Regions from separate parts of the Bacillus sp. CGMCC 1.16607 genome, predicted to be linked through region 2. Evidence: riboswitches for the same ligand, from Rfam matches in the RefSeq annotation. Region 2 holds a riboswitch; each other region holds the start of a gene.
The links. Region 2 has a riboswitch for cobalamin ahead of ACFSO7_RS12410 (acyl-CoA thioesterase). Riboswitches for the same ligand answer to the same signal wherever they lie in the genome.

Region 1: another riboswitch for cobalamin. It lies ahead of ACFSO7_RS13215 (ribonucleoside-diphosphate reductase subunit alpha); the one in region 2 lies ahead of ACFSO7_RS12410 (acyl-CoA thioesterase).
Region 3: another riboswitch for cobalamin. It lies ahead of ACFSO7_RS07020 (DUF4430 domain-containing protein); the one in region 2 lies ahead of ACFSO7_RS12410 (acyl-CoA thioesterase).

The regions. Positions count from the first base shown of each region.
Region 1 is NZ_JBHUJX010000019.1:160,074-167,980, forward strand. It holds gene ACFSO7_RS13190 (cobyric acid synthase) at 1-1,335, opposite strand, end outside; gene ACFSO7_RS13195 (cobyrinic acid a,c-diamide synthase CobB) at 1,332-2,705, opposite strand; gene ACFSO7_RS13200 (cob(I)yrinic acid a,c-diamide adenosyltransferase) at 2,717-3,259, opposite strand; gene ACFSO7_RS13205 (flavodoxin domain-containing protein) at 3,356-3,820, opposite strand; gene ACFSO7_RS13210 (ribonucleotide-diphosphate reductase subunit beta) at 3,801-4,847, opposite strand; gene ACFSO7_RS13215 (ribonucleoside-diphosphate reductase subunit alpha) at 4,869-7,151, opposite strand; cobalamin riboswitch at 7,530-7,729, opposite strand.
Region 2 is NZ_JBHUJX010000018.1:450,988-458,894, forward strand. It holds gene ACFSO7_RS12370 (hypothetical protein) at 1-94, shown strand, start outside; gene ACFSO7_RS12375 (hypothetical protein) at 167-643, shown strand; gene ACFSO7_RS12380 (MFS transporter) at 808-2,010, opposite strand; gene ACFSO7_RS12385 (nucleotidyltransferase family protein) at 2,354-2,929, shown strand; gene ACFSO7_RS12390 (VOC family protein) at 3,102-3,710, opposite strand; partial or broken gene ACFSO7_RS12395 (transposase) at 3,847-4,283, shown strand; gene ACFSO7_RS12400 (hypothetical protein) at 4,336-4,572, opposite strand; gene ACFSO7_RS12405 (oxidoreductase) at 4,935-5,828, opposite strand; cobalamin riboswitch at 6,012-6,189, shown strand; gene ACFSO7_RS12410 (acyl-CoA thioesterase) at 6,387-6,857, shown strand; gene ACFSO7_RS12415 (RidA family protein) at 7,148-7,546, shown strand.
Region 3 is NZ_JBHUJX010000011.1:12,360-20,266, forward strand. It holds gene ACFSO7_RS06995 (ECF transporter S component) at 1-532, opposite strand, end outside; gene ACFSO7_RS07000 (ABC transporter ATP-binding protein) at 511-2,163, opposite strand; gene ACFSO7_RS07005 (energy-coupling factor transporter transmembrane component T) at 2,145-3,023, opposite strand; gene ACFSO7_RS07010 (DUF4430 domain-containing protein) at 3,025-3,774, opposite strand; gene ACFSO7_RS07015 (class D sortase) at 3,788-4,354, opposite strand; gene ACFSO7_RS07020 (DUF4430 domain-containing protein) at 4,361-6,121, opposite strand; cobalamin riboswitch at 6,248-6,442, opposite strand; gene yfkAB (radical SAM/CxCxxxxC motif protein YfkAB) at 6,584-7,702, shown strand.

The sequences.
Region 1 (7,907 bases), on a different contig from region 2:
GAATCCATCGTTATGAAATATTCCATGAAAATACGTTCCAAATAGCATCTCTTCTTCATTCTTGCTACCTTCTGAGCGGTCACTCAGTTTAATAAAAGACGGCAATGACGTATCAGAAATGGACTGGCCCATATGGATTTCATAACCTGAAACTTTTAGAGATTCTCCTGCAATTTCCACCTCTCCATTTGATCGAATCGTTGTTTTTGTTTGGGCAAGAATTGTTTCTATTGAGAGTAATGACAATCCTTGGGCTTCTTTAGCGCTCGATTCAACCTGATAAGGGTCCTTAATCGTCTCTCCTAACATTTGATATCCACCACAAATACCAAATATTGCACTCCCATTCAAATGTGCATTTATGATTGCTATATCAAGCCCTCTTTGCTTTATGTAAGTAAGATCTTCTATCGTACTTTTACTTCCAGGTAAAACAATCAGGTCTGGCTGGCCGAGTTCTTCGGGAAGATTTACGAATCGAACATGACAATCGATTTCATGACATAAAGGATCAATGTCTGTGAAATTAGAGATTTTTGGATAGTGGATGACTGCAATATCAATGTCTTTATGTTCATTTTTAGCTGTACTGTATTTCGTCAAGCTTAATGAATCCTCAGCATCGATTTGCAAATCCTCTAAAAATGGAATAACACCTAGAATCGGTTTCCCGGTGTACTCTTCAAACCAACTTAACCCTGGCTCCAATAACGATAGATCCCCGCGAAATTTATTTATAACAACACCTATTACTCGATTTCGATCCTCTTCTGATAGGAGTTGAAGTGTTCCGACTAGACTTGCAAACACGCCGCCTTTATCAATATCACCAACTAATAGGACAGGAGCATCTGCCATTCTTGCCACGCTCATATTAACAAGCTCACGATCATTTAAATTCACTTCTGCAGGACTTCCAGCCCCCTCGATCACAATTCGTTCATACGAGCTTGCTAGTTCCATATATGCTAGCTCAATAATATTTTTAGCAGAATCATAGAATTCTGATCGATAAGCTTTTGCCTGCATATTTGACAACGGTACTCCGTGAACAACCACTTGTGCTTCATAATCACGAGTCGGTTTTATTAAAATCGGATTCATATTCGTTGTAGCGATTATCTTTGCTGCTTCCGCCTGAACTCCTTGAGCTCGACCGATTTCTTTTCCATCTAATGTCACATAAGAATTCAAAGCCATATTTTGCGATTTAAAAGGGGCGGTTTCATATCCATCTTGAGCAAAAATTCGGCAAAGAGCTGTCACTAAAATGCTTTTTCCCGCATCCGAATGAGTACCTTGAACCATAATAGGGATCGCCTGTTGGTTACTCATTTGTGCTTCCACTCCTTACATTTAAGTAAAAAATTCTCCAATACACTTGGACAGGAGGCGAAATGAATATGAGTGTAACCAGCGATTACATTTTTATACAAAAATCCTTCTTCTCCTTCTCCGAACATGCCTTTAACATAGTAAGCTTTTTCATGCTCGTTACTTGGATGATAGGTTGAGTAGTGATATTCATGACCACGCGCTGATTGATTTTCATTAAATAAATAGTTCCCGTTTAGCTCTGATATTTCTCGGTAGCCAATTGCCGCTAACCGATCCTGCATTTTCGTAACACCTGGAATAACACCAACCATCGGGTATTGATCCCTTTCAATGGTTTCAATCGTTTCAGTTAAAAACATAAATCCACCACATTCCGCTAATGTGGGTAGGCCGTCCATAATCTTAGAATAGATGGATCGCTTTGCTTCCACTTGTACAGATAATTTGTCAGCAAATAGCTCTGGGAAACCCCCACCAATATAAAGTCCATCAGCATCTTCCGGGAGCTTTTCTCCTTTTAATGGAGAAAAATAAACGATTTCCCCTCCAAAGGATTCAATCAGATCAAGGTTTTCTTGGTAGTAAAAATGAAATGCTTCATCTTTGGCAACCGCTACCTTTACATCCATAGGAATTCTTTGTTTAAATAAGGAGTTGCTTATATTTATGTTTAAAGGCGTTTGCTTACTAAGTTGAAAAATTTGATTTAAATCGAACGTTTCGCTTACTAGCTTTCCTAGCTGATTTAAATTCTCGTCTAATTCACCACGTTCAATAGCAGGAACGAGTCCAAGATGTCGCTCTGGCATTTCAATACGACTATCTTTTAAAAGATACCCACACACCGGGATTCCACATTCTTGCTCGACAGCCTCTTTTATTATTTGATAATGTCCTAGACTCCCTACTTTGTTGGCAATGACTCCAGCGATTTTTGCACGTGGCTCTAATGCTTGAAAACCTTTCACAATTGCGGCAGCACTACGTGCCATTTTGGAGCAATCCACCACAAGAATGGTTGGACAATCTAGTAAAATACTTATTTCTGCGGTCGAGCCTTTGTTCGAAAGAGGTGACTTCCCGTCATAGAAGCCCATAACTCCCTCGATAATTGAAATATCTGCATCCTGACTACCTCTATGAAAAACCTCTTTTACAACCTCCTCTGAAAGCATCCAGCTATCCAGATTTCTTGAAGGACGCTTTGTTACAGCTGTATGGAAAGTTGGATCGATATAATCAGGACCGCATTTAAACCCTTGAACAGTTATGCCTTTTTGTTTAAAGGCTGCCATGAGTCCGATAGTTATACTAGTCTTTCCCGCTCCACTCGATACACCAGCCACGACAAGACGATTTGATGTCATATGGTTACCTCCTAATACTCAATACCTCGAACAGCGTCAATCCCTTCATCATAATAATGTTTTTCAACATCAATGACGGACACTAAATCGGCAGCATTTTTTACTTCTTGCATAGCACTTCTACCCGTAATGACAAGATGAACATGTTCTGGCTTTCCTTTAATCAGATCAAGAACCTCCTGTAATGGGAGCACATCATCAATGGGAAAGGAATCAATCGCTAATGCATTATTTAATTCATCTAGTATCACTACGTCATACTTCCCAGACATAACGGTTTCTTTAGCCACAGCCCATGCCTTAGCTAGTGCATTTCGGTGTATTTCCGGAGTTTTTGTCCATGTAAATCCTTCACCAAGCTGCACGATTTGGGCACCTAATTTTTCTAGCGAGCTTTTTTCACCATAAGAACGTTTAGGTGATTTAATAAACTGAAGCATTTTTACTCTAAGACCATGCCCTAATGCCCGAACAGCTAATCCAGTCGCTGCCGTTGTCTTCCCTTTTCCATCACCTGTAAACACAAGAGTCAATCCTCTTTTATCGTCATTCATTTAATCCACTCCTTAAATGTTTTTAAATTTGTCATTTTTTTATATAGAAACTGCTTCAACGTGAGTATTTTGTATCTATACGGGAGTAAACTGCGTCTATCCGAGAGTCCTCTCTTCCAACCTATTCAGCAACACCTCTACGAAACTCTGACACCGCACCTTATCTTCTGCCTGTGGTGCAAGCTCAACCTTCAATGTAGCGGCCAACCCCGTATGGACGTAGAGCATATCGCGAAATTCATCCACTGCTCCACAAAAGTAGGGGTAGAATTGATCACCTGTTCCGACTATTCCAGTAATAACACTCTTAACCTCTTGTTCTTCAAATGCTCTATATAAAGGTAGCATTTCGGGAGGAATTTCCCCATTCCCCCACGTATAACTTCCAATGACTATGGCATCGTATTCATTCAACTTGTTTAACCTAATCTCATGAGCCTGCATAACCCTAAGCTCAACATCCCGCACTAAAAACAAATCCCCCAAAATGTCCACTAATTCCTTTGTATTCCCCGTTATGGATGTATAAACGATAGCGATCCTATAACTCATCGAACCCATTGGACTGTGTTACTTTTGAATAAGTTCTTGATTTTTGCTCGAAGAAATCTGATTTGGTTTCGTTGAGCATTTCATCGCTAAAGACGTGGATCCATGGCATCGGGTTGTCCCTGGCTATATAAAGATTTTGTAGGCCTAGCTGGCGTAAGCGCTTGTTAGCTAAATATTCAACATAGCCTTCGAATTCTTCCAACTGGATTCCTTCGATATCCTTTAAGATAAAGCGTGCCCATTCCTTTTCAAGTTCGACCGCTTGATCAATTGTCTTATAAATATAGTAAATATTTTCGTCCGAATTTAATTCAGGGTTCTCTGTTAATAGAATGCGAATAAATTGGGCGATGAAGTAGGCATGCTGCATTTCATCTCTCTGTATATAGCTAATCATCGTACTCGTCTTGAGCATTTTTTGCTGGCGGGCAAGATGATAGAAAAAGGCAAATCCCGCGTAAAAATAAATTCCTTCCAGATTAATAGAATTTACCCCTAGTTTAAATAGATTTTGTGGTGTTGGATCTTGACGGAAATTTTCGTAAGCATCTAATATTAGTGCATTTCGTTTACGAACGATGGGGTCATTTTTCGCCTCATCAAATCGTTTGTTCTGTTCACTTAATGGCACGAGAGAACTCAAAATATAGGAATACGATTCATTGTGAACAGCCTCTTGTTGGGATATGACAGCAAAGATAGCCTTAAAGCTAGAATCAGTTACATAGTCCATCACCTGAAACATCGTCGGTGTTTGCAGGCTATCCAGAGACGCTAGCTGCGTATTAATCCGTAAAAAAACATCCTGCTCTACTGAACTGAGATAATCCCATTGCTTCAGATCATCCTGCATATTAATCTCTTGTGCTTTCCAAAAGTTTGAAAGCAATGCTTGATACAGATCATACATCTGGGGATAGGCGATATCATTCCAATTCAAGAGTCCAGAGGATTGTCCATTAATAATGCCTGTTGATTTATTTGGATATTCAGGGTTAAGTAATTTTATTTTTGATAATGGATTGTGAATGTCCATTTCACATACCTCCTTGAAAAATTAACTATGACACGCTTCACATTCTTCGATTTCTGCTTGGGAGGTGCTTCTCACATAGTAGGTTGTTTTTAGCCCCTGCCTCCAAGATTCGAGATGCAGATTTAATAAGTCCTTTGCTTTAATATCATGACGTACGTAAAGGTTAAAGCTAATCGACTGATCAATGTGACGCTGGCGAGCGGCATTCTGTTTAATACTCCATACTTGATCTAAGTCATGTCTGGCGCGGCGATAATACTCGTAAGTCAAATGATCCAAATCAGGTGCTGTCACTTTAAACTTGAAATTCTTCTTTTCTTCAGCGAATTCAACCGAATATAATGGATCAATTCCATCCGTTGATCCCCCGATTTTTGCCGTTGATGAGTTCGGAGCGATAGCCATAAGCCAACCATTACGAATCCCATTATGAGATACTTTCTCTTTTAACTTCTGCCAACGTTCACAATCGTAATTTTTCCGATCAAAATATTCGCCCGTTTCCCATTCTGATCCATGAAACTGGCTATATGCACCCTTTTCCTTTGCCAGCTCCATCGAAGCTTGGATCGTATAATAAGCAATATCTTCGTAAATCTTGTCAGCATAATCCACTGCTTCATTTGTTTCCCAGTGGATTTTCTTAAGGGCAAGCAAATGATGCCAACCGAAAGTTCCAAGTCCGATCGCTCTAAATTTTTTATTAGTCACCTGTGCTTGTCCCACAGAAATCGTATTTAAATCAATCACATTATCAAGCATTCTCACTTGAATCCGTACCAACCGCTCCATTACTTCGGCTGGTACCGCTTTTGCAAGATTAATAGATGAGAGATTGCACACAACGAAATCGCCTGGTTTCCTTACGATCACGATGTTCCCATCTTCGTCGCGATATTCTTTCACGATGGTCGTAGCCGACATATTCTGAGTTATCTCCGTACATAAATTGCTACAGAAGATAGCCGTTCTTCCTGCACCTAGTAAATGCTTATTGGGATTTTGTCGGTTCACTTCGTCCCGATAGAACATGTATGGTGTCCCTGTTTCTAACTGCGCCACCATGATTCGTGCCATAATATCCATGGCGCGGTATGACTTCCGTGGAAGCAATGGATTTTGAACTGCTTCCTCGTATTTTTCAGTGAAAAATTTCTTGTCGACTTCATCGTAGAAATCCTCTAATCCTAATGGATTCCCTTGCTCGTCTTTCCAGCCCATTATTTGTTTGACCTGGTGCGGACAAAACGTGTACCACTGGCCAGTACTTCTTCCGCTTTCATCAACCTCTTGGATTTTTTTCATAAAAAGGTCTGGAATGGTGACGCCTGTGAAAATGTCGTGTGCTTTCCTACGTTCATCACCATTATTGGTCTTGAGATCGAGAAATCCGTTCATGATATCTTTGTGAAAAAGGTCGAGGTAAACAGCAACAGCCCCTTGCCTCTGGCCGAGCTGGTCAACACTGACGGCGGTGTCATTGATGAGTCTGATCCACGGGACAACTCCCGACGAATTCCCTTTGAATTTCTTTATATCAGATCCTAGTGCACGCACTTTCCCGAAATAGATACCGATCCCGCCACCGTCTTTGCTCAGTCTAGCAATATCCCAATTGTTTAAATATATGCCGTCAAGTGAGTCATCGACAGTGTCGATAAAACAGGAGGATAACTGACCAAAGTTTTTTCCAGCGTTGGATAAGGTTGGCGTGGCAACTGTCATATAGAGGTTGCTTAATGCCCAATAAGCTTCTTTAATGAGATGTAGACGCTTAGCAGGATGCTCGTTTTTCATCATCGTCATGGCGATAATCATAAATCGTTCCTGTGGTAGCTCATAATGATTTCGATCGTGATCCTTGGCTAAGTAACGATCCGCAAGTAAGAATAAACCTATGTAATTAAAGAGATAATCCCGTTCCTGGTTGATTTCTTTACTCAGTTCAGTGATTTCAGCTTTTGTATAAGATTCAAGTAGATCAGGAGAATAGATCCCTTTTTCCGTTAAAACTTGGATGAGGTGATGAAAATCGCCATACTTTAGGGCTTGCTCATAGCCACGATTTTGTGCCGCCTTGGAGTACAATTCATTAAGATACAATCTTGCCGCGACGAATGTCCAATTTGGTTTGTCCATAGCAATATAATTAAGTGCGTATAATAATGCCTGATGATTAGACTCTTGTTCTGATAAATTTTGAGATTTGATTTTTTGAATGAGATCATCTGTATTGATATTGTATTTGTTTGCAGTTTGATGGATTGATTCTAAGACATAATCGAGTTCTGTTGACGTCGTCATTTTTTTCCTCCTTAAAATTAACAAATGCGTAAGCGCCTTGATCAGCCCCGACAAGCAAATGCCGTCCCAAAGAAGAGGTTTGCTCTTTAACCTCATCTTTTGGGCGCCATTTGACCTTGAGGTCGACAAAACCGACGTCCTGTCGCATTGTCGACACTAGTACATCCTGTACGTCGGGGCTAGGACTCTTGCGCTGAACGTAGAAAACTTTTAATAATTGAGTTGTCTATAGTGCGAAAATTTTATATTTTCCATGAGAATATAAAAAATCCGCTCAAGGGAACTGAGCGGATGAAACGATAACACCAAAAGGAGGCCATAAAAGGCATAGCTGTCCTCTTGTCGCCACCGTTTCATCTTCTCAATCCCCGAAGAAGTGAAACATCGTGAGTTTAGACAGGTCTCCTGACTTATGCATCTTCCTACTTTGAGCCCTTCCCATATAAGTACCTATTTTTATAAGCGCGCTTATACAGTGGTTTATCTCATTTCGTCTGCATTTACAGTTGCGGGGGCAGTTTTGGATTCACACCAAATTCCCTTTTAAGCCTAATGGCATCCTAACTCGTGGGCAAACACTATATGTAGTTGTAATTTCGTTAATATTTTTCAATATGTAGTTACATTAAATTAAATAGTATAGTAATAGATTGGATTTTTCAAGTAAATTATTTTTTGAGTTATTGATCCTTTGCACGACTATTACACCGTTTCCATAGAATAGGGTATACAGCTAATCATTCGCTAAAAGGAAAG
Region 2 (7,907 bases):
GATACATTGGTCATGGTTATCGATCATTCTCAATATTTTATTAACAATTAGTGTAGGACCTATGTGGTTCTTAGGTGACCTATTTGGGTTTTAAAGTAATTTCATGATCAGAAAAATGTTTCAAGTGAAAATTATATGTACACAAAATGAAATAGTGGAGGTTACTATGAAAGGAATATTTGGATTCCCTTTTTTATTATTAATGATTGCAGGATTAATCGCTTGCAGTAAAGAAACAGTCAAAGAAGAGGACGTACTAAAACTTGTAAATGATTATAAAACGGTACAATACAATATTAAAGACTCTTCCAATCCGCCAACAGGAATTGAAATTGGTGAAAAAGTAAAACGATTCTTCTCGAAAGAGGGATTCGATAGGCAGATGGCTAATCAAGTTTTTCAAATAGGACCTGATATTGCGAAAAAAACAAATAAGAGCATCAAATTTGAAAATATTAAACTTGAGAAAACGAAGGAAAATAAAAATGGTGAGATTAATTATAGTTACACATTAAAATTGAAATTTTATGATGCTAGCTCCACCGAGTTTGTTGAGAAAAAAGGTCAATTAACAATCAAAGGATTAAAAATAACCCGTGATTGGGAAGAAAGAATAACTAAAATTGGAAATGAAGTATTTTAATACCACCAAAAGAAGTACCGAAATGGTACTTCTGGATTTTATCTTAAACTGTTCCAAAATTATATATTTTAGATTCATTAAGCGATAAAGTAATCCATTTCCTTTAAGAAAACCGGCTAAAGGATTGCACTTTCTAATTCAAGAAAGGAAAATGGAGGCAAAACTTATAATTTTTTTATAGGGCTTATTGTCGCAATGATTACTTCAACGAATTTAGTAATGGAAGCAAAAATAAACACCGTTAAAGGATTTATTTCCGCAAGTAATGTTCCAACAAATGCTCCAAGTGGCATAGCCAGTCGTGTAAACATCCTTGAAAATCCGAGAACTCTCCCCAACATTTCTTTAGGAACTGTTTCCTGTCTTACAGTAGAGACAATCGAATTCCACCCTACATTACAACAAGTCGCTATCCCAAAAGCAATACCTGGAGCAAGCCAAAAATCACTTATTAGTACAAACAATAATCCAAAGGCACCAATAGCAAGTAGACTTTGGATGAGAAGCCCCCTTCTAACCTTTCGTTCAAGAGGTACAATGATTAAACTACCGAGTAACCCTCCTACACCGATTAGTGTATAGTTAATCCCGCTCATTTCAGAACTCAAATGAAGATCTGATAATAAATAATACATAAAAATTGCTAAAACCGCACTTCCACCAAAATTTCCGATCATCGCTTGTAAAGACAAGGAAAAATTTAATTTGTTATTCACAAGCCATTTAAAACCTTCACTTGTTTCTTTAAAAATATGTTTTTTTATTGGATTCTCATGACTTGTTCTTGGAAACTTCCATACGATAATAAAAGTAGCAAGGAATGATATAGAATTGATCCAAAGAGTATTAAAGCCTCCAATAAGTGCTATTGTCACACCAGCAATAGCTGGACCTAATAAATTGGCAAGTTGATTGACAAGCTGATAGCCTGAATTAGCACGAGTTAATTCTTTTTTAACAAGATCCGGGATCGATGATACAGTAGCAACATCAAATAGCAATGTGAGTATGGCTAAAATAAAACCAGCTACATACAATTGCCATAACTGAAGAAGCTCACAGAAATACAAAATAGGAATCAATCCAACTATTACCATTCTAATTAAATCTGTGATTAACATTATCATTCGTTTATTCCATCGATCCACTGCCACACCAATAAATGGTCCAAATAATACAACAGGCAGAACACTCATCACATATAGCGATCCCATGATTTTCACTGAACCAGTTAAGTGAAACGAAATCCATGGAATGGCTAATGTAAATAAAGAATCCCCTAATCGATTTATAAATAGACCGAACAAAAAGTGAATTTGGGTAGAAGGCAACTTTAATTTTACGTATAACGCAATTAAAGTTGAAATTCTTTCCTTTTTTTCATATTGAGGTAGCAATCAAAACATCCTTTCACATTTGCCAACCTCTCTTACATTATGAATCTCCGTACAACCCTTCGCTATGATTATTTTACCAATTTTACCTTAAATTGTAAAATTAAACTGACTAGTAATTTTTTTCACTAGAAGAATAAGTTTTAAGTCTTTATAATCCAGAAACTCAAGGAATTAACAATACTAAGTAATTTGGAAAAAACAACTAAAATAAGAAATAAATTTATCCAAAATTCACCAACATAATTACTCAATAGTAATTAAAAATTAGTTCTAATCATGACGTATCTACTAATAATCACAAGGAGATAGAGTAATGAAACAAAATGAAAGAAGGTTAATTGAGATAGTTAGAGAGAATGAAATGATAGTAAAGGTACTTGATATATTACAAGAACTTAAGGATGCTCCAAACTGTTATCTAGGTGCAGGTGCAATTACTAATACAATTTGGAACTACCTATCAAATTATCCTCTGACATACGGCATTTCTGATATAGACATTGTTTATTTTAATAGCGGTCATCTAGAACCAGAATACGAGGAAACAATCAGAATCGAATTGATTAGTAAATTAGGCAACTTTCCATATAAATTAGACGTAAAAAATCAAGCTCGTGTTCATCTATGGTACGAGAAAAAGTTTGGCTTTCCTATTAAACCGTATACATCAGTAGAGGATGCTATAAATAGCTGGCCAACAACTGCTACTGCATTAGGGATGAGAAAAGAGGAAAACGATATTTATAAAATATATTCTCCGTATAGTCTAGATGATCTATTTTCCATGATAGTTAGACCTAATAAACGTATGATTACTAGAGAAATATTTGAGGTTAAAGCAGCTAAGTGGAAGAGCAAGTGGCCTGAACTAACTATTATTTCTTGGTAATATAATTATTTTACAGAAAGCAATCGTAAAGAAAAAAAAGAATGAGAACGTTTCCTAAATTTATAAATATCAATAGTAGTAATATGAATATAAAAAATAAAGATTGACTATAAGTATACGGGAGATTAGAAAATCTAAATGTTGATTTCTCAATCTCCATTGAAATAACTTTTTAATTGATATTATACGAATACTCAGGGAAAGAAAGGCTTAAAGAAGCGTCTACTTCTACTTTTATTGGATGAATAGAACATGCTAACTGAGTTGGGAACCAAGGTCTTCCTACCTTAGTTATAACAAAAACACCATTTTCATCTCCATAAAAAGAGAAGTTATCTGAAGCTTGTTTATAAATGTTATTTATTGATTGCAAGGAGTTAATAAAAGAGTTTATGTTACTTACAGGCATACCGATTTCTAATATTCTGGTATCTTGGTTCTTTAAAAATTCAATGATATTGCCTTGTGGATCATAATAATATACTTGTTTTCTTTTCCATAAACCTGATTCAAATTCCTGTTGACCATCGGAATCCTTTATTGGCTCAATACTTTGGTTTATTTTTTCCATTAGGATTGGATATAGTAACTCATTTATTCCGAATGCAAAATGGTAAAAAGTATCTTCTTTTGTATTTTCCAGAGTGAGAAAGATGTTTTCTAGTCTAAGTGTAAGCGAAAAATGGTTTTCCCTAATTACAATAAAATTTAAGAGATCCTGATAAAATTTTTTCAACTCACTAAGTTTATTTGTCTTTAAATATAAATGTTTAATTTCCATTTAAATATCCCCTGCTTTATTAATTAATTATGCATATAGATGCTCTAAAATTATTTTAAGTAATATAGTTAAGAAAAAAATCAATAATTAGTAGGAAACTTAAATAGACTTTTGATTGAGTAATAAACAGTTATAGCTGCTTAATGCTCTTAAAAGAGACCTATTTCCAGATGAACCAGATAAGATTATCAAACTATTGAAACTCGTTTTAGTAGGGTATGACTTGTGTTCTTTGTGGAAGTACTTCTGTTAAGATGTAATGGAAAGTATAAAACTCGCCAAATCTTTCTTTGTAAGAATTGCAATAAGACATCAAATGTTATGACGAATACACCATTCTCTAGCTTTCGTTATTCTGATAAATGGTTTAAATATATGGAGATGAGATGATGGTTGAAGGCTATTATTTATTGCGCAAATTGTTAACTAGCTTAAATTACACATCTCAACAGCTTTCTATTGGGGAACATAAAATACTGAATGCCCCCTATGTTCGTTAGACTTTGAACTACTACAGGTATAGTTGAAAGATACAAGACTTTCTTTCATGAGTCTTGTAATGGTCGAAATGTTGAAATGCTAAGAAGTGCATAAAAAAACCTCTACGAAAGAGGAGTTTGTATTTTTAAAACTTCAAATTTCTTTGTTTGAAAATTAAGGACACAGTTAATATCAACAATCCAATGCCAATAATTAAATACCATCCCCTACCGTCATAAGAGATCATAAGGATTAGCTCCCAAATATTTGCTGGACCTGAATTGGGACTATCAGTATGCGGATATTTGAATATAAAAGGTAATGTACCTAAAAACGTTAAAACAACTCCTAAAATCATTGACAAAACAGAGAATATTTTCATAGACACTCCCCTTCACTTTTGTATTACTTTATCATATTTCAGATAATTAAAACCATTTTCTGATTCATTATACTTGTTCAAAACAACAAACTAAGTAAAAAAATATTTCGTGGTGTACACAGATTGTGACACAATTAGATGTTTATTAATCCAACAGGTTTTCAAGATTTCCCCATAAAAGTAAAAAAGAAAATATGGATAAGGCAATGTGAATAATAATACCAAAAAATGCTCCATCCTTTTCTTTGATCCTTATAAGTTCCAATTATACTTAGGATTAACCCTCTTGAAATTTAAAAACCAAACTAAGGTACTCATAATGAGAAAATTATTGTGGAAGTTTAAATAATGTTTTTTTATTTCTAAGAAAAATCAAAAGTCACTCCGGTTAATTTTTCCGATGTTTCCCAGAGTTTTTTCATCAATTGTTCATCATATACACCTTTTTTAACCTGTTCAATTGCAGGATAGCCTTTAATATTTCCTAGACCATTTGGTCCGATATATTCTCCTCCTTTTAAGCTATCTTCTGTTGCGGCAAATATAGAAGGCAGTGCTCCCTTCTCTGCTGGTTGGAAAAGGATTTTCATCAGTGAAGTTAAATATCTTGGTGTCTGATTGCCTATTTTTACAAGGTTTGTCGCAGAAATTCCTGGATGACAAGCAATACTTAATGTATGAATTCCATTCTGTTTTAATCTTTGGTCTAGTTCTTTAGAAAAAAGCAAGTTTGCAAGTTTACTTTGACCATAAAACTTGATCGCTTTGTACCTTTTTGAGCCATCTAAGTTATTAAAATAAATGGATGCTCCTCGATGAGCAATACTGCTTAGTGTAACTACACGGGATCCTGATGTATTTTTTATTACAGGTAACAACAATCCCGTTAATGCAAAATGTCCTAAATGATTGCTACCAAATTGTAATTCAAAACCATCTACCGTTTTTTGATAAGGCGGAAACATTACGCCCGCATTATTTATAAGGATATCTAAAGAATTGTATTTATTTATATATGCATCAGCAAAATCTCTCACACTCTTTAAGTCGGAAAGATCCAGTTTCATTACTTCTAATGATGCATTTTGATTTGTTTCTTTAATGGCTTGAAGAGCCTCATTGCCTTTTTGGAGATTTCGAACTGCAAGGATCACAGTAGCTCCTTGTTTTGAAAGTGATTTAGCTGATTCCAATCCGAGCCCACTATTTGCACCTGTTATGATAATGTTTTTGCCTTTTAATTCTATACTGACCAAAATATCGCACCTCGATTTTATATATTTATTTTTTCATTTTAAAAGCTTCAAAGAAAATGATAAGTTAAATTGGATTAATTTATAACTTAGATAATTAGAATTGTCAAAATAATAGATGTATATTATAATTTGAAACTATATATTAAGCTATATTTATATTATCTAAAATACTAAATATAGAAATGAATGACCAATATTAATGGTGTCTGAAAAGACTTAATAGGGAATCTGGTGAAAATCCAGAACTGTACCCGCAACTGTAAAATGCTGACGAATTAAGCATATCCACTGTCTTAGAACGGGAAGGGCTTATAGTAGGAAGAAGCATAGTCAGGAAACCTGCCATTTTTATACGTATTATCTTCTTCGGGAGTTGGGAAGATATGACGAGGGACTCTTACTAATTACAGTAAACTAGTACTGTTTTATTGATTTTTCCACGTTATCTAACCCATCTCTTTGATGGGTTTTTTGTTGTCTAAAAAATTTTTAGATTATGATTTTCCCATTCCCGAAGTTTGGCAAGGCTGATCTTATTTAAGGAAATGAGGAAATGGTATGGAAGAAAAATTATCTACTAGTATTTCTAGAACAATCCAAACAAAGCTTGTATTACCACCGGATACGAATCATATGGGAACAATCTTTGGTGGGACGGTGCTAGCCTACATTGATGAAATAGCCGCAATAACAGCAATGAAACATAGTAAAAAGGTGGTTGTTACAGCATCAATAGATACGGTGAATTTTTTATCATCTGCAAAAGTGGGAGATATATTAACTTTGGAAGGGGTAGTCATATCGACAGGTAGGACATCGATGGAAGTGTATGTGAAAGTAGAGTGTCAAAATATAGAAACAGGTGGAAGAACATTAACCACAACAGCAATCCTTACGATGGTTGCAGTAGATAGTGAAGGCGTACCAACTCCTGTTAATGGGATTGAGCCAGAAACAGAGGAGGAAAAAACTTTATACTTAACGGCAAAAAAAAGAAAAGAGAGAAGATTGAAAATCCACGAACTTTAACATGTGAGGCTTTCCACTCTCACCTATTTCCACTAGCCTTACTAAACCTTATGATTACTAATTTATTGAACTCATAGTTTGAAATAGTTTATAATTTCATTAAATATGTTACCTAACCTTTTAATGAGAGGAGTATCCAAATCATATGAAAAAAAAGTCGCTAAATAATTTATCAATTGGGTATGGGTACTCAACTGCTGTTTTTTTCTAGATGTCATTTTAAGGGGTGAAGTGTGTCCAAAAATGACTTTATATAACACAGCAGTAAATTAAAATGATGAGGTAATAAAATGAACGATAAAAAAATTATTAGAACGAATCCTGTCGGGATGCCTGAACCTGTTGGAAAATATACTCATATTACCAAAATACCAAGAAATGCAGAACTTTATGTGACATCTGGTCAAATTGGAATGGACATCAATGGTTCGATTCCAGATAATATGAACGAACAAATTAAGAATACTTTTGAAAATATACAAAAAATATTACAATCTGAACATTTATCTCCTGATAATATTATCAAGGTCAATATTTGGGCTACTGAAGATATCGATTGGCAACAACTATATTCTGAGTGGGAGAAATTATTTGGAAACAATTATCCCGCAATGACAATTGGATATATCGTTAAGTTAGGATTACCGCAAATAAAAGTAGAAATCGAAATCTGGGCTGCTAAGATTTAAAATCATACACTTCACCCAAACCTATGCAAATTCTTTTTGCGTAGGTTTTTTTCATTAAACTGATCTAACAATGTATATCTACGTTTTGCAAATTATTTTCGATCCGCTTCGGTACCTAACCCTTTTGATTTAACTGTACTCCTTATTCAGTTACATATATTTCTCATATTTTGTATAGTAAAACTTATAATAGTTAACAATGACTATATGGTCTATTTTATTAAGGAGGTACTTTTTATTGAAAAATAATAAATATGGGTTGCTTTCATTGTTGTTCTTTATCATTTTTTTTTATTAATTATTATTTTCCTTCCGAATATCCAGAGCGGCCACTTCCTCTCACTCAAAGAATCATCGGATT
Region 3 (7,907 bases), on a different contig from region 2:
CTGATTGAGTAAAAGAAAATAAAGACCATAAATTCATAATCCATCCAAAAAGAAAGCCCCAAATGACTCCAAATATGATTTTCCCCAAAATGCTATTCATAAATCTGGTTTTATTTAATAGTCCAGCTGTCAGACCAACAAACCCCCATGCCACCATTTGCCAAGGTGTCCAGGGTCCTTGACCCAAAACCATATTTGAGGCTAAAGCTGCTACTGCCCCAATCATAAAGCCACTTTCTGCACCAAATACAAGTCCTGACATCATAATCACAAATGTTGTAGGTTGAACACTGGGAATACTTGCAAACGGGATTCTACCAACTGCCGCAATCGAAGCTAACACGGCAAGTAGAACTAGCTCACGTGCATCCACTTTTCTATTCTCAAATCGAAAAATTAGATATAGAATGGATAGGATAACAAGTCCAAAACTCAATAATAAGTAATTTTCATCCCATATAAGAGATACCCAAAGTAACACTGTGACCAAGAGAATAAGTGCAGGCAATGCTACTTTTGTTCGATTCCGCAAAGTAGACGCGCCTCCTCGAATGTCACAATATCAACATCAGGATGGTTCCTAAACAATCTTTGCACCATCGTTGTGTAAAAGAAATTCCCTTTGAAAAACTTTCTCGGACTATTTTCTGAAGTAATATTCCCTTGAAACATCATTCCGCATTTGGTTGCGTACTGTGCCGCGAATTCCACATCATGGGTAGACATCAAAATCGTCATACCACTTTCCTTTAACTCTAACAAAATTTCTGCAAAATTTTCCTTTGAAATAGGATCTAACCCTTTTGTTGGTTCATCTAGTAACAATACTTCCGGTTTACGTAAGAGCAAGCAAGCTAATGCTGCTTTTTGAAGCTCTCCTCCACTTAAATCATATGGGTGACTTTTCCGAAGATGTGCGATTCCTAATTGGTTTAATAATAAATCTACTTCCTGTTGAGACGTTATCCCCCATCTATTCATCGTTTCTTCGATTTCTTTTTCGACCGTATCATGGATAAAGAAGATTTTTGGATTTTGAGGTAAATATCCTATCCTTCTTGATAGTTCATTTTTTCCCCATGATTTTAGTGGTTGATTATGAAGGAATAACTTACCTTGAGTTGGCTTATGTATTCCCGTTAAAAGTTTTAAGAAAGTTGACTTCCCAGAACCATTTCCCCCTAGTAAAGCATAAATTTCTCCCTGCATTAGAGAAAATTGAAAGTCCTTTAATACGAAGTCATCTTCTTTACTATAACGATAATATATGTCTTTTACGTCTAACACCTTTTGAGTGCTCTGTTTCCATACTTCTTGATTTCCCTGGTTTTGTTTCTGAAGTGTTTTCTCTCTTATCCAATTTCTCCCATCCTTTACTGACAAAGGGACCTTTTTATCTGCATCTTTTTTTGTGCTACTTAAATAAAGTGATGGAATCGATGGGACAAATGCATGTTGTCGTGAATTCCATATCGATTCCATGACCTTTTGTGGTTCACCATCTGCAATAATCTTCCCATTTTCCATCATGACAATTTTATCTGCAATCGTGAAAACCTCATCTAGTCGATGCTCCGCAAGAATAATAGTCATACCAAACTCTTCGTTTAAACGAACTAACATATCTAAAAACTCTCTTGCACTTACAGGATCTAATTGAGCAGTAGGTTCATCTAGAAGCAATATTTCAGGCTGCATGAGTAAAACGGAAGCTAAATTGATTTGCTGCTTTTTTCCACCTGAAAGTTCATTTGTTTTACGATGAAGAAGTGATTCAGCTCCAAAGAAATGAACCATCTCTGCTACTCTACTTCTCATCTCATTTGTCGAAAGACCGATGTTCTCTAACCCAAAAACGAGTTCATCAAGCACATCCTCCGCAATCACTTGATTTTCAGGATCTTGAAATACAAATCCAATTGAGCCTGAATGTTGTCCATCACCTTTAAGGTTTAGGCCGTTTATGAAAATTTCACCATCTAGTTTTCCATGCGGCTGAATCTCTTTTTTTAATAATCGTAAGAGCGTACTCTTTCCTGAACCTGAAGCTCCAAAAAGGACGACAAATTGACCTTTTTCCACCTGAAAATGAAGATTACTTAAAGCAACAGATTGAGACGTTGGGTAGGTAAAAGAAACATGATTCATTTCAATAAACGCCATCTGATTACACCCCCCAATTCAACAAATAATGGAAAACATAAAAGCAATGCATAAATGAAAATCTGGATTAACTCAATCGGTACTAATTGGATCGATTCCATTCTTGGGTAAATAGTGAGGAAACCATACCCTAAGAAACGACCATATAAGAGAGAAAAAACTAAGCTAAATATATAAATAAAGGCAAATATGTCCGATTTTTTCAAAGAGAAATGTTCATATGAGGAGCGATTTGGTTTGCCATAACCTCTGGCTTTCATCGAATCAGCTGTTTGGATGGCTTCTTCTAATGAGTAGGTTAATAATACTTGAATGTAAAGCATCCCTTTTTTTAGCCGATCCCGCCACGGTCCATGATTTATATAAATCCCTTTGCTTTTTTGAACAGCCGAAATATCCTCGATTCTTCTTCTCATTAACGGAATAAATCGTAGTGTTAGCATTAGCAAGATTGCAAATTGCGGAATGATTTTTGAAAATAAAAATAAAAGTTTGTTTGTTGTCATGATTTCATTGTAGGAAACAAAGATCATCATGACTCCGAGGATAGAAATGGCGGACATTCCACCGTAAATGGCAGCCTCGGCCGTTACTCGATGCCCAAAGATTTCAAATAAAACATTACGTCCCCTTTCATTAAAAAGGGGATTCATTAAGAAGATGAGTAGTCCGCTAATGATCATAAGAAAGAGCCAACGCCGCAAACTTTCAAATTGATCATGGACAAAATGAATAATGATTAGAATGCAAAAAGCTACTGTTAAATAGAATGGATGCATAAATAGCATAAGTAATGCTAGTGAAACCATGTAATAGCAAAAAGTAACACTGGGATGAAAAGCACTAAAATGGGTTTTCATTTTATTCCTCCGAATAATCCTCTGAATAAATCCATTCCATTTGGTCGTCTTTTTTTACTTTTACAATTCCTGAGCTTTTATTAAGAGTGGATCCATTAAGCTTTGCAGTCCAGCCACTTTTAGGACCGTAATCAAATTCATAAACATCATCAATCCCACTTACATAAGCCATTGCCCCAGAACCACTATAATCCACGAAAATCTTCTTACCTGTTGCCATTAGAAGAATGTCTAACACTGTATCGCCATCCTTAAAGCTAATATTCGTTTTCCCAAGTACAATGCCAATGTCTTTAGGACCAATAATAGTGATAGAAACGGTAGAAGCTTGAGGTGGTTGTTTTTTAATAACTGTTTTAGGCTGTTTTGTAGTTTCACTTGGTTTTTTATTCGTTTGATTTTCTTTAGTTGTTGGTTTTACAGTAGTAGACGATTGAGCTTTTGGTGAGCTAACATTAGTTGATGAATTAATGCTTTGCTCATTTTTTAAGGTAGTCTGAGTTTGATTATTAGTTGAGTCTGTGGTATCCGTTTTTATCTCTTTCTCTTCTACCTTTTTTTCCTCTGTTGTATTGTGTGAATCTGATTTCTCATCTAACTTGGTATCAACATTGGACTGTTTTTCTTCCACTTTTATTTTTTCTTCATTCGTCTCACTTTTAGATACATTTGAGGTTGAACTACAACCAATTAAGCTGAAGGTAAGAATTAAAGCAAAAATATAAGTTAATTTCTTCATTAATCGGATCATTCTCGAACCCCCATTACTTTCGAATTGCATTTATGATATAGCGCTGTGGTGCATTTCCAACGAAATGGAAAGGATAACAAGTCGTTAAGGTTAGTTTTTCAAGTGGTGCTGTCGGACGGATTACTGTTCGGTCATCAGCATCGACAATAAAAGTCTCGTCAATTATATAAGAATATGACCCGTATGTCATATCAACAATGAGTTCATCGCCCACCTTCAACTCTCCTAATCTTCTAAAGACGGTGTCCCGATGTCCAGATAAGACAATTTGGTCGTTTTGATTTGGTAAGGCTGTCCCGTCATAATGACCAACCCCTTTTTCAAGTGCATCTTCGGTTACACCTTTAACAATTGGTAATTCTTCTTTTATAGTTGGCAGACGCAGTAGTCCTAGCACTTCTTCATTTTTAATCGTCACTGCTGAACCATCAAGTATCTGTGCCTCTTTCACTTTTACAACTTCCTTTGCCTTTTCCAAAGTGGCAGTTTGGATATTTGATGACTTATATTGTTGGATTCCAGCCACACTGATAAAAAAGAGCCCTCCTGCCAAAAACAAGAGGGATATTTTCATTTTCATAGAGCATTATGCCTTCTTTCTTTTCTCTATCATAAAGAGGATTGCCCCAAGCAGCAGTAGAATCAGACCAAATACGAAAAGATTATACGTATTCGTTGCTGTATTTGGTAGTAGTTTACCTTCTACTACTTTATTGATCGGATTAGAAATTTCACTATTGTCATCCACTTTTGAGCTACTTACTGGACTTTGAGATATCTGATACAAAGAACCATTATTATTCAAGAATAACTGATATGAAACAATCCCTTGAATTGCTTGACTCGTTGACATTACATCGCTTACGTCCCCACCTTGCCAATCGAATCCACCATCTTTATTTTGGAAGGTTAATAAATAAGTCATCAGACTCGCTTCTTTATTGGCAAATAGGTCTCCATTTGCATCGATCCCTGCAGCGGAAAGGGCGATGATTACTTGTGCTGCAGTTGAGCTATTATTGATTTTTGCTGATGCATATTGTTTTGATAAATAGTTTACTGTTGTATCCATTTTGAATTTAACGTTTTCTTGATTTATATAAGGTGCAAGAGAAGTTAATACCATGGCTGTCGTATCGATATCACTAGTAGCGCTTCCGTCCCAAGACCAGCCACCGTCTTTATTTTGTTTTTCTAGAAGGTAATTGATTAATTTTTCACGAGACCATTTAGCTGTTTTTGGAATCTCGAAATTTGCACTATCCAATGCGATTAGAGCATATAGAACTCCGTTTAATCCTTGTTTTGTGACTTCACCATTATAAATATTTTCAATTAAATTATATCCAGCGATATTTGAGGGATCTCCACCTGCAGCCACAATTCCTAAAGTGTATCGCTCATAATCTGTAATTTTCGAAAAACGTCCATTTCTATCCTTAATCACTTTTTTAATATTTTCTAAATAGTTTTTTGATAGTTCCTTTCCAGCTTGTTTCAATGCAATGGCTTCCCACTCGCCAACTTGATTTTTGACGACGTATTGGCTTGCAAGATCAATCGACTTTTGCATTTTCTCACTGGAAATCGGTTCACTAATTGGCTTGCTAGTATCTTCTTTTGGCAGCTCCTCAGTTTCTTCCCCTGGCTTTTCCCAAGATTCATATTGAAAGCTTATTTGATCTCCTGCTTTTAATTTATAGCTGTCCGCACCAACCGTTGCTATTTGTCCATTGACATAAAAAGCCCAGTAATATGTATCTTTTCCTTCAAGACCATCAATGGAAGTAATCATTTTTCCATATTGTGATTCCGTATATTTTACTTTATCGCCTAAGACGACTTGAAGTAATTGAAATGCTGTTGGTTCATTCTCAAAAGCAATATCCGTAGCTTCTTTCATTAAGCCAGTATTACTTATAACTTTAAGTGTAGCCGCTTTTAGTGGGGCTGCTTTCCAGTCTACGTAGTGAAAGCTAATTTGATCTCCCTTTTTAACTATATATTGATCTGCTCCTACTTGTGCAGATACTCCATTAATATAAAAAGCCCAAAAAAAGTTATCTTTTGCTTTCAACCCTTTAATTCCTGTTATCATCTTACCGTAAGTCGATTCGGAAATCTCAACATTACCTGAACCTACTGCATTTATTAAGGTTTGAAGAGCTGTTGACTTTCCATCTGGATTGATTTCCGTTTCAGATAATAAAACTTCCGTTTCGTCAGTTCCTACAACCGTTATCGATTCTTTCCCAGCTTCTGCTGCAAATGAAGTTGTTTGAAAGCTCCCTGCAAATAAGGCAAATACTAGCCCGAATACTACGGCTATATTCCATATTCGTCCCATCGTGTTCTCTCCTATCTATGTTTAAAATATACATAAAAAAATCCCCCTAAAAAGGAGGAGTTAAGGTTAAGTACAATGAACGTCATGAAACGCCGCTGTCTTAACACCCTCCTATCCGCGTAGGCAAAGGTGCAAAAAAAACAGGCAGGTTTCCTGGCTCATGATCATCGCTCCCTATGTCTTCCCATCCATTTGGACAGTGACTTTCTATAGGTTACTCTCATTTACAGTGGCGGGACCGCGTTGGATTTTAACCAACTTCCCTATTAAGCTAAAATTTTATAAAAATAAATTTTTCGCACCTGTTTTTTGCCGATTCAATTTTTTTATGATGGTTTCATTATACTGAAAATAATGTCGATTTGTATATAATTTTAAAAATTTCATGATTAATCTTGAATGGGATTGACAACTAAGTATCCTCATAATCTATAATTACTAGTGTTTTGAAAGGAGTATGTGATGAAAACTTTGCAAGCCATTACACCACAGTATGACCCATGGGAAGCGTACATGGATATAGATCAATACGGTCAATTAACCCTAACCAATATCGAATTTACAACAACTACACTATGCAATATGCGATGTGAGCATTGTGCGGTCGGTTATACTTTACAAACGAAAGATCCGATTGCTTTACCTATGTATTTAATCTTAAAAAGATTAGACGAAATCCCGACACTTCGTTCCTTAAGTATTACAGGTGGGGAACCGATGCTAAGCTTATCATCTGTGAAAAACTATGTAATTCCTATTCTAAAATATGCACATGAACGCGGAATCCGTACTCAAATAAATTCTAATTTAACAATGGAACTGTCACGTTATGAAATGATTATTCCTTACCTAGATGTCTTACATATCTCACATAATTGGGGAACTTTAGATGATTTCGCAGAAGCAGGCTTTGCCCGAATGGAATTAAAACCTACCTATGAACAAAGGATCAAATATTTTGATCGAATGATTGAAAATAGCCGAGCTTTAGTGAGCGAAGGAGTAATTGTGTCAGCGGAGACGATGTTAAATAAACGAACACTACCTCATTTGGAAAAAATTCACCATCAAATTGTTGAGGATATGCTCTGTCAACGCCATGAGGTACATCCTATGTATTCCAGCGATTTTGCTAGCAATTTAGAAACTTTGTCTTTAGATGAAATCCGTGCAGCCATTCATCATTTGCTAGACATCCGCAATAAAGATGCATGGATGCTGTTCGGGACTTTACCCTTTTATGCTTGTAGTAGTCAAGAAGAGGATTTGGTCTTGCTAGATCGATTGTATAAAAGTAAAAACGTGACGGTTCGAAATGATCCCGACGGTCGTTCTCGTTTAAATGTTAATATTTTTAGCGGAGACGTCATTGTGACAGATTTTGGTGATACTCCTCCGCTCGGGAATATTAAAGATACTTGTTTACAAGACGCTTTTGAGAAATGGAATTCCTCATCACTCGCAAATGAACTCAACTGCCATTGTCCTGCAGTAAAGTGTTTAGGTCCGAATATTCTGGTGAAAAACAGCTATTATCAAAATATCGATTTTAGTAACTTGAAGGCAAAAATCACAAGATAAGAAAAGCCAAGCGCCTTGATCAGCCCCGACAAGCAAATGCTTTGCCAGCCGGAAAGTCGGTTCTTTGACTTTTTGGCTGGCGAACATTTGACCTCGAGGTCGACAAGAGCGCGATGTCCTGTCGCATTGTTGACAATAATACATCCTGTACGTCGGGGCTAGGACGCTTGCGCTGGACAATTTTCGAAGTCCAAAGATATTATAC